3 regions of the Lysinibacillus sp. fkY74-1 genome follow, and region 2 is predicted to be linked to each of the others. Evidence: riboswitches for the same ligand, from Rfam matches in the RefSeq annotation. Region 2 holds a riboswitch; each other region holds the start of a gene.
What was found. A riboswitch is a leader RNA that binds a small molecule or an ion and turns the genes downstream of it on or off. The one in region 2 is predicted to bind S-adenosylmethionine.
Positions count from the first base shown of each region.

Region 1: it holds a riboswitch for S-adenosylmethionine, as region 2 does, so the genes downstream of both, ACE1MS_RS19990 (bifunctional homocysteine S-methyltransferase/methylenetetrahydrofolate reductase) here and ACE1MS_RS01730 (O-acetylhomoserine aminocarboxypropyltransferase/cysteine synthase family protein) in region 2, are expected to answer to the same signal.
Region 3: it holds a riboswitch for S-adenosylmethionine, as region 2 does, so the genes downstream of both, ACE1MS_RS12815 (Na+/H+ antiporter NhaC family protein) here and ACE1MS_RS01730 (O-acetylhomoserine aminocarboxypropyltransferase/cysteine synthase family protein) in region 2, are expected to answer to the same signal.

Region 1 is NZ_CP170173.1:4,039,381-4,043,029, forward strand. It holds gene ACE1MS_RS19990 (bifunctional homocysteine S-methyltransferase/methylenetetrahydrofolate reductase) at 1-1,672, opposite strand, end outside; SAM riboswitch class I at 1,762-1,861, opposite strand; gene ACE1MS_RS19995 (protoporphyrinogen oxidase) at 1,964-3,358, opposite strand; gene ACE1MS_RS20000 (globin-coupled sensor protein) at 3,550-3,649, opposite strand, start outside.
Region 2 is NZ_CP170173.1:348,010-351,658, forward strand. It holds gene ACE1MS_RS01720 (DASS family sodium-coupled anion symporter) at 1-466, opposite strand, end outside; gene ACE1MS_RS01725 (glycerol-3-phosphate acyltransferase) at 667-1,299, opposite strand; SAM riboswitch class I at 1,455-1,568, shown strand; gene ACE1MS_RS01730 (O-acetylhomoserine aminocarboxypropyltransferase/cysteine synthase family protein) at 1,686-2,990, shown strand; gene ACE1MS_RS01735 (hypothetical protein) at 3,320-3,649, shown strand, end outside.
Region 3 is NZ_CP170173.1:2,612,672-2,616,320, reverse strand. It holds partial or broken gene ACE1MS_RS12825 (class I SAM-dependent methyltransferase) at 38-420, opposite strand; gene ACE1MS_RS12820 (hypothetical protein) at 1,977-2,216, shown strand; SAM riboswitch class I at 2,334-2,437, shown strand; gene ACE1MS_RS12815 (Na+/H+ antiporter NhaC family protein) at 2,542-3,649, shown strand, end outside.

The sequences.
Region 1 (3,649 bases), 890 kb from region 2:
CCTTATCTTCACCACATGCTTTCATTCTTGCTAAAGCATCTTCAGATAATTTAATACCTGGCACCTCATGATGTAAAAATTCAGCACTTTTATAACTCGTAACGGGCATAATACCAATATAAATCGGTGCTTGTAAATGCTTGGTTGCTTCATAAATTTCTATCATTTTTTCCTTCGTATACACAGGCTGTGAAATGAAGTAGTCTGCCCCATGCTCAATCTTTTTTTCTAAGCGTGCAACAGCACGATCTAAAACACGAACATTTGGGTTAAATGCAGCAGCCACAGAGAAATTTGCCTTTTTTCGGAGTGGTTTCCCTGAGAAAGAGACTCCCTCATTTAATTGTTTAATTAATTGGATAAGCTCCATCGAGGAGACATCATATACACTGGTGGCACCAGGAAAGTCTCCAACCTTCGTTGGGTCACCCGTAACAGCTAACACATCATGAATCCCTAATGCATTTAAGCCCATTAAATGCGATTGCAGGCCAATTAAATTACGATCTCGACAGGTAATATGAGTAAGAGGGCGTACACCATTCGTACTTTTCAATAAGGCACCCATTGCAATATTGCTAATACGTGGGGATGCCAATGAATTGTCTGCCATCATCACTACATCGGCACCTGCCTCATATAGTTGTTTGGCCCCTTCAAGAAATCCTTCTATTTCTAAGTGTCTAGGCGTATCCAACTCCACGATGACCGAGCGCTCACGTTTTACTTTTTCATGAAGTGGTTCATACTTAGCTGGCTCTGCATCACGAACAATCTCAATCTTTGCAGGTTTCGCATACTTTTCACTAACTGGTGATAGCTCCTCTAAATACTTCTTTGCGGCTGCAATATGCTTTGGTGTCGTACCACAACACCCCCCAATTAAGCGTACCCCTTGATCACGCAGCTCGACAGCAGCGCGACCAAAATAATCAGCCTCCGACTCATAAACAACACGCCCATCCTCTAAATCTAATAACGAAGCATTTGGATAGGCCGACATAAACGCCTTTTCTGGAAGTTCTACACCCTCAAAGGCTTGAATCGTATGATATGGACCTAGACGGCAATTGACACCTACTATATCTGCACCAAGAATCTCTAGCTCATGTAGTGCAATATTTAGAGACATACCATTTTGTAAAACACCAGGCTCATGCATAGATACTTGAGCAATTATCGGTATATTAGTTTTGGCGCGTAGCATTTTTAATGTTGCTGTTAATTCTTCAAAATCGTAATAGGTTTCGAGTAAAAGGCCATCTGGATTCCCTGCAAGTAGCACACTTGCCTGTTCTTCAACGGTCTTTAAAATGTCATTTAATGTGGCATCGCTTTTACGAATACCACGAATACCACCTATTGTTCCTAAAACAAATTGACCGCCATCTGCTGCTGCTCGCTTGGCAATAGTAATAGCTGCTTCATTAAATCGTTGGACACTCGATTCTAGTCCATAGCGAGCTAATTTAATGGCATTGGCACCGTATGTATTCGTTTGAATGATATCAGCACCAGCTGCAATGTACTCTCTATGAATCTTTTCAATTAATTCAGGTCTTTGAACATTCATTTCCTCATGGCAATACTCCAATCCATAGCCATACAACACTGTGCCTATTGCACCATCTGCCGTCAATACATGTGTTTTTAACCTTTCCAGCAATCCCATAAATCTAGCCTCTCTTCCTCTATCTCTGTATAATAAAAAGCCTTCTTTTATATAAAAAGAAGGCTTTAACGACTCATCATTATTGTTCCTTCTCATCTTCGACTCAACGGTCTTCTGGATTTAGCACCTGACAAAAAGTTGGTTGCTGAAGCTTCAATGGGCCAGTCCCTCTGCTTCTCTTGATAAGAATTATTAAGTATGAATTTTTTAAATAATTAAAAGAATCATATCGTTTACAGACGTATGAGTCAAGACTATTTCTCACAACAAAGAATTTTTCCGCTTAAAAACTTAAAGATTGGATAGTTCTTCCGCAAGCTCTTCACCAATTTTTTTCCCATTTTGAATGCAAGCACCAATACCTACTCCAAAATAAGAGCAACCTGCTATCGATAAATTCGGGTAGTTTTCATTTAGCTCTAGTAATAAGCCTTGCAGCGCTTCACGATGTGCTAAGTCATATTTAGGCATTTGATCAATCCACTTTGTAACATTCACAACGGTTGGTTTTTCATCGATTCCTAGGCTTTTTCGAACATCTTCTAAAGCAACCGCTGCCAATTCATCATCAGTCATATCACGTAACTGCTCATACGCCGGATTTATACTCTTATAGAATAGGCGCACAAGTAATTGATTGTTTTTCGATGTATGCTTCCACTTACGACTCGTCCAAGTTGCTGCATTACAAGTGACATCAGAATTATGAGATACAATATAGCCTGTACCATCCGCTGGTAAGTTTGCATCAGGCACATCAAAGCCCAGATAAATGGTAATGGCTGACGCTGTAGTAAACTGATTAAAATAATGTGTTAAGGAGTCGTCCTGCAATATACTTTGGACTGCCTCATTTGGTAGTGCTAGAACAACATAATCTGCCTCAATGTTTTGACCACTTGTTAAGGAAATCAAATAGTGGTTCTCCATTTTTTTGACCTGACTTGTGGCTACACCTTTAATGATGTCTACATCTGTTAATGTTTGCTCTAATCGCTCAATTAAAGAGGATAATCCATTTTGAAATGAAATAAATTTTTTATTAGCTGCTTTAACAAATTGCTCACGATTCGCATCAAAACCTTTTATGATACTTCCATATTCATTTTTATAGTCAATTAAATACGGTAAAGTGGAGGCAATAGAAAGCTGGTGTAAATCACCAGAATAGACACCTGCTAGAACTGGTGCAATTTGATTTTCCACTAGCTCTTCACCAAGGTAATAAGTTAGAAATTCCCCTATCGAGCTTTCTTTTGTAAAGCCTGCATTGGGTAAAGTTAAATCTTTTAAAGCTTCTTGTTTGGCCTGATCAGAGATAAGTGTGCTTTCTTCAAGTGATGCCACACTCATAGGTATACCGAAAGTAGAATCCGCTGGGATGGCGTGCAGCTCGTTATTTGTATAAATATAGGATATACCTGTTTCGTTGTAAACGAGATGATCTTCAAAATCTAGCTCCTGCACTAGCTCCATTACACCTTTATGGCGAGCTACAATAGAATCAGCACCAGTTTCCATAATAAAACCTTGTTCATAGGCTGAATATAATTTACCACCTAAATATGTATTTTTTTCTACGAGCACTAGCTGAACATCTAAATTTTTTTCCTTCACTTGACGTTGTAGATAATGCATTGTGCATAACCCAGTAATACCGCCACCTAATACAACAACTGTTTTCATAGTAAACCGCCCCTATTTTTAGTTCTGTCTACAGTATAAACTTATTTTCATTGAAAATTACGTTAAACCCTTTACAAATTTAGCAAAAATAGAGCTATCTCAACCGTGAGATAACTCTAGCTCAAAAGAATGATACTTACTAAACACACATTACAATGAGTACTATAGTGTTAAATATTGTTACTAGTGGTCTAGCTTTTTAAATTTTGGGCAAAGCTAGCTAATTTTTCTGCTGAGTTCGTTACTTCAGTAAAAGAAGTACCCAACCCACTTAATATACCTGCAATTGCT
Region 2 (3,649 bases):
GGGCAATGGAAACTAATATAGCACCGAAAACAATAGCTTTTGTTTTTGTTCCTACAAGTGAAAGAATCCAGAGAGCAAGTCGTTTATGCAAATTGGTAATTTGCATAGCTGCTGCTAGAAAAAGAGCAGCTGCTACTAGGGCGACAGCAGAATTACTAAAACCACTTAATGATAGTTTTAAGGCGCTAGCGGTACCTAGTTGTGCTGTGGGATCATCCATGGAGGGTGCAAGACCTAGTAAAACGGTGACGAGTGCAATAATCATTGCAGAGCTAACAGGATATGAAACGGCCTCAGTTACCCAAAGGATGACCGCGAAAGCTAAGATGGCTAAAGCGCGCTGCCCAGCTACAGGTAACTCACCGTTATTAGGTAAAAAAATAATAATAATTAATAAAGCAAAAGCCAACCCAATCCATAAAGGCTTTAGATTACGCTTCGTTGCTGCTTGTTTAGGTGAAGACATATTTTCTCATCCCTTCTACGTCTACGTAAAAATGACGGTTATTATCCTTAACATCGGTCAACAAAATGTTTTTTTAAGATAAGAATTCATCCATTTATTATATAGAATGAAAGGAAGAAAAATATGTCAGTTTACAGCTTTAATAGTAATTAAAGAGAAAATTTGTGGTCATAAAAAATACAAATCTCTCTCGGGAAATACTATTTCTTTTTCTTGAAGGCAGAAGTAACTTTAGGCTCTGTTCCATTGGTTAAACGTTTAATATTTTCAAAGTGCAAAATAATAGCAATACCAAAAAGTAGAATGGCAATAATGGTTGGGCCTAATCCAGGAATCCATAAATAAGTAGCGGTACAAAAAACGAGGTAAAACTCTAATACACCAACAATTAAATAGTTCGTTGCGAAAGATAAAATAACAAATAGAATAAGTGCAAATAAACCAATCTTCCAATCAACCGCAAGTAAAATTCCAATGATGGAGGCAGTTCCTTTTCCACCGTTGAAGCCCATATAAAAAGGGAAATTATGCCCCAAAATAACCCCTGCAGCTATCAAGTAGGTGAGGAGCCATATTTGTTCTGCTGTTAAATGTGTTGCATCTGCTAAATAAAAATGTGCACCGACGATGGCTACGACGCCTTTTCCAATATCGATAAGAGCTACTAAAACGCCATATTTCCAGCCGAGTGAAAGCGTAGCATTAGAGGCACCAGCATTGCCATGGCCAGCTTTTTTTAAATCAACCCCGGATAAAAATTGTGCCACTTTAGAGCCGTGAATACAGCCAATCAAGTAGCCAACAACTAGAAAAAAGATCACGGCTTTTACCATAAAAATACTCCTTTCAAATTTTTTTCTAAAATAGTGTATGCGTTCATATTACGTAAAAGAGCAGACAGAAGTTTCGGAAAAAATAAAATTTAGATGTTGACAGAAAAAAACTCTATGCTTATACTTTGTAACAACGATGGAAATTGAATCTCATACTCTTATCAAGAGCGGCGGAGGGATAGGCCCTATGATGCCCGGCAACCAGTAGGTGATGAACTTACTAAGGTGCTAATTCCTACAGATTCTTACTTGGATCTGGCAGATAAGGGGAGGAAAACTTGCAACCGCAACCCTCTTCTTAGCTGAAGAGGGTTTTTGTTTTCTACAGAAAAATCCTCCTCATCTCCGGTACCATCGTAAAAAAAATAACCAAATGGAGGTACACAATGACAAATTTTAAACCAGAAACACTGCTGTTACATGGTGGTCAAGAGCCAGACCCTGTGACAGGTTCTAGAACAGTTCCTGTCTACCGTTCAACTGCTTTCGTTTTTAAAGACACTGCTCATGCGCAACGTCTTTTTGCCTTAGAGGAAGCTGGAAACATTTACACACGAATTACGAATCCGACAGTGGATGTTTTTGAAAAGCGTGTGGCTTTACTAGAAGGTGGAACAGCAGCAGTAGCACTTTCATCTGGTGCAGCAGCTATTGCATTTTCTATTTTAAATTTAGCTAGAGCAGGTGATGAAATTGTAGCTGCTAGTTCTTTATATGGTGGTACGTATAATTTATTCGCTAATACATTACCAAACTATGGTATTAAAACGATTTTTGTAGATGAAACAAACCCAGAAAATTTTAAGGCTGCCATTACCGATAAAACAAAAGCTGTCTTCGCTGAAGTTTACGGTAATCCAAGCTTAAAGGTTTTAGATATTGAAGCAGTAGCTAAGATAGCACATGACCACAGCTTGCCATTAATTATTGATAGTACATTTGCTTCTCCTTATGGTTCCACACCTATTGATTATGGTGCAGATGTGGTAGTTCACTCAGCAACTAAATGGATAGGTGGTCATGGTACAACTTTAGGTGGTGTTGTTGTAGACGCTGGTAAGTTTGATTGGACTAGTGGTCGATTCCCAGGCTTTACAGAGCCGGACGCTTCTTACCATGGTTTACGCTATGGAATCGATACAGCCTCTGCAGCTTTTGCTACAAAGCTACGTGTACAGTTGTTACGTGATTTTGGCCCAACATTAAGTGCAGATGCAGCTTTCAATCTATTACAAGGTTTAGAGACGCTTCATTTGCGTATCCCTAAACATAATGAAAATGCTTTAGCTGTAGCTGAATATTTACGCAACCACCCATCTGTGGAGTATGTAAATTATAATGGCCTTGAAGATTTTCCAACACATGAGTTGGCGAAAAAATATTTAAAAAATGGCTTCGGTTCAGTGCTTACCTTTGGCATTAAAGGTGGACGTGAAGCAGGACGAAAGCTTATTGATCATGTAAAGCTGTTTTCACATGTGGCAAATGTAGGTGATGCTAAGTCGCTAATTATCCATCCAGCATCTACTACGCATCAACAATTATCAGCAGATGAACTAATTCAAGCTGGTGTAACCGAATCGCTCATTCGCCTATCGATCGGTTTAGAGGCAGTGGAGGACATCATTGCAGATTTAGAGCAGGCTATTACTCAGGCAACAGCAGTAGCTGAACAAACAATAGAAGCTTAATATAGAATAGAGCGGTGAATGTTGTAGCGTTTACGTATTTTCTCATTCGAATAGCCTCATTTGGTATATGTTAAACGTTGCTACATCCACCAATTATTGCACCCGTTCATTGTCAGAACCTTTCAAAAAATAATACCGAGTATTTTTATATGCATTATTGACTTTGTTAAAACCTTGTTATATACTTGGAAATAAGTTAAGTGTACGGAAAAACCTCTTGGAAAAGGTAACTGTTTTCATAAGTGCTCCCCCACTTTTGAATAGATAGGAGAGTAGTTACATAGCCAGTGGCTACTCTTCAAAAAACTAATGATAAAGGAGTGTTTAAAATGGGTAATGTCTATAGTGCGCAAAACATTGCATCTTATTTAATTTATGAACTAAATGAAGGCCATGTATTTGTCAACAACCAATCCATTCAACACATCCTTACATTAGTAGAACGTAAATGGCAACAAATTTTTGGTCATTCAGCGTATCAGGAACAGGTATGCACAGATGATAATGGCTTTATGGTTAAGGAAGTTTATGAGACATATGAGAAGTATGGTGTGAGCCACATCCAGCTTCCAGCAACAGAATTTTATTTGAAATATGGTACATTTCAATTAGTGGAACGTACGTATGCAATACCAAATTTTACAGAAGAAGAAATTTGT
Region 3 (3,649 bases), 2.3 Mb from region 2:
AAATTAAGAATTGTTTTAAAAATGATTTGATTATACTTTACTTTTTAACAATGTGAAGATAATGGATTGTTTCAAAAGCGGATAGATAATCAGTTTGATGTTGAAAATAAAGCTGTTGAATTGCAGATAGAGATAGATGAGTAGCCCTGATTGATCTAGCGTCTTCTTCATTTCCTCATAGCATGAGTTCATTGGTTCACCACCAGCTGCCGCCATCTTCACCATATTCTCTACTCTGTTAGAGATACCTTTTTTCATAAATAACGATTCATCACCATAGTCAAAGACAAGTGAACTGCCTACTAGAACTAGGGCAAAAAGATGGTCTATTAAGCTAGCCAGTTGTTCTTTCGTTAAGTAATAGGAGACACCTAAGTGACTAAAAAATGTTTTTTTATACTGAAAGCCTTGTTTCAAAAGAGTCACTTTTCTCGTAATTGTGAGTCTTAATTGGCACCCACTTCATTCTGCAAAGTCGTCGGATGAAGTTGATTCATGTAAAAGAAAAGATTCTCAGCAAGGAGCAATCCCGAGGAAGTGGAAATGCACCGTAGACTTCTGGTGAATGATATATGTGCTACAACTGCAAATGGGAAATTTCATACCTCTTTTTACAGCAACCATCTCCATTCAAAGACACTGGAAAAGGCAGCTATACAATGTCAAAAGGGAGGTATAACTTTCCGTTATTACTAGGTGGGGCAGCGGGATTTTGCTATTCAAGTAAAAGCTTAAAATATTTTTAAATTTTATGTAACTTATCGCAACGTCAACCGTCTACCTTACTAGTAGAATACAAAAACTAAAGCAAGCTAGTAACATTCACTTTTCACAAAAAGGCCAGGATTCACTTATTCCGTGATTTCCTGGTCTTTTTGTGCAGACAATCCTATTTTATACGAAAAAATAGGACAAATAGTGAAACTTTTTAGCTGTTTTTTCGTATTCATAATTGAATCTAAAGCTAAGCAATATTATTAGTAAGATTCACTTTCACTTAAAAGGCTAGAACTTACATAATTATGTAGGCATCTAGTCTTTTTTGTTGGCTTTCTACTTTTATGAAAATCATGAACTTTAGAAAATTACATAGCAATGAGTAAATCCTATGCTCGAAAAAACAAGAATTCCCCCAAAAATTAGATTGGAAAATATTTTAACTTGTTCAACGCCTTAACTTAGCGTAGTATTAATACGAATCAAAACTAAGTAAATTAGTAAGATTCACTTTCACAATAAAACCAGGCGCTCTTCTATGAGGAGCATCTGGTTTTTGTTTTTATCTGAGATTTCAAGAACATTAATTTATGAGGCAAGCTATCCTTATCTTACAAACGTAGCCATACTTCCAACAAGTTATTTTTTGTTAATCGAATGTCATTAGTTGTGAAAAAGAGGCGAGAGCTGAAATTCCCATGGCCCGTTTTGCCATAAAGGGATAGATTTTTTGAGCGAACCGAATTTTACAAATGATTGTTTAAATGGGTATTGTTGGATTTTTTAAAATTATAAATCAATTTTTAAATGGTAATAGTTGTCACTATAGAGGTTAGACAAAGGATGCATCAATCGAAAAAATTAATCGGTCTTTTAGTCATTGTATATGTTTGTACATTGTTAGTTTTACCCTCTACAGATGGATTCGTTTCGGAATAATTGATGGAGGTTCTATTATAATTAGCTTTATTTCCTTATTCTTCTTCGGGTAACCATAGCGATATTAAAGAAGATAAAGATGAACTGGATAAGCATATTGAAGCACACAATGCTAAAATTGGATAGTATGTTTTAATGATTTTAGCTTGTCTAATTTTTTTTGCTTCAGAGGGTGTCTCCAATTTAAATGACATGAAAAATTATCCTTTGTTCTTAGTCGTTGGGTTTACATTGGTCATATCACCTATCATAGAATTTATTTATTCAAAAAAAGTTAGATAACTGACAGTATTTGTTTAAGCAAAAAGGGAGGAATCGTTTTGTTAAAAACAGTACAAATTATTTTATCAACGATAGGCATCACGCTTTCCGTTTATGGACTTATTACATATGAATACCGCCTAAATTTCTTAATGATCCTTTTCCTAGGTTTATTTATGTTAACATTAGGAATTAAAGAGTTTGGGAGAGAGAAAATTATATGGTTGTTTTCTAGTTGGCGCATTTATATTTTCGGTATATGTGTCTATACAAAGCTTCATATTAATCTAAAAAGTTGAATTCTGGACCTTAAAGATAGTGCCAAGAAATTTTTTCTAATTAAAAACATGTTGCAATTATGGATGTTTTATTTTAGTATTTTAATATTGTGTCAAAAATATAATATAATATTTTTCTTCTTATCAAGAGAGATGGAGGGACTGGCCCGATGAAATCTCGGCAGCGGAACTATTAAGTTACTGTGCCAAATCCAGCAAGCAATGTCCTTGATAGATAAGAGGAGCGTTTTAACTATAAGGCCTCTTCTTGTTATTTCAAGATGAGGCCTTTTTTATGGTGAACAAACAAAAATAGGGCTGATTTTTAATTTTTGGGAGGTAAACAATGAGGAGAGAGAATCCATGGGCGCTAATCCCATTTGTTGTTTTTATAATTTTATTTATTGGTTCAGGGGTTATGACGGGTGATTTTTATGCCTTCCCTGTTATTGTAGCTATTAGCATTTCGGGAGCTGTGGCTCTAGCGATGAATCGAAAAGAATCGTTTTCACGGAAGGTTGATATTTTTTGCCAAGGTGCTGGAAATTTAAATGTCATGCTGATGGTTATTATTTTTCTATTAGCAGGGGCATTTTCAGAGGTAGCCAAGGGGATGGGGGCCGTAGATTCCACTGTTAACTTTGCATTATCAATTATTCCGCAAAACTTGCTTGTTGTAGGTTTATTCATCATTGCCTGTTTTATCTCTCTATCCATGGGTACGTCAGTGGGGACAATTGTTGCACTGGCGCCCATAGGAGTTGGGATAAGCGATCAGACTGAGCTATCTATTGCTTTAGTGATAGCAGCGGTTATAGGCGGTTCAATGTTTGGTGATAATTTATCTTTTATTTCAGATACTACTATTACTGCCGTTCGTTCACAAGGAGCGCAAATGAAGGACAAATTTAAGGTCAATTTTTGGATTGTATTGCCGGCAGCTATGGTTACGAGCATTATTTTAGGGTTTATGACATCCGGTGGAACAGCTCAAGTAGAGCATTTAAGCTATAATTGGGTAAAAATTGTTCCCTATGTTTTAGTGATTATTTTAGCGTTATCGGGAATGAATGTTTTCCTCGTTCTTGCATTAGGGATTGTCCTCGCCGGTGCAGTTGGCTTAGCAGATGGCAGCTATCACCTAATGAGCCTTATACAAAAAATTGGCGAAGGAATGGAAGGTATGTTTGAAATCGCCTTTCTAGCTATATTAATAGCTGGAATGGTGGAGGTTATTAAATTTAATGGAGGAATTGACTTTTTGCTCCGCCTTGTAACACGCAGGATTAAATCGCAGAAGGGCGCTGAATTAGGTATAGCTGGTCTTGTGGGCCTAACTAATTTATCTACGGCCAATAATACAATTGCTATTTTAATTGCTGGGCCGCTTGCCAAAAATATTGCTGATCAGTATGAGATTGAGCCGAAAAAATCCGCAAGTATTTTAGATATTT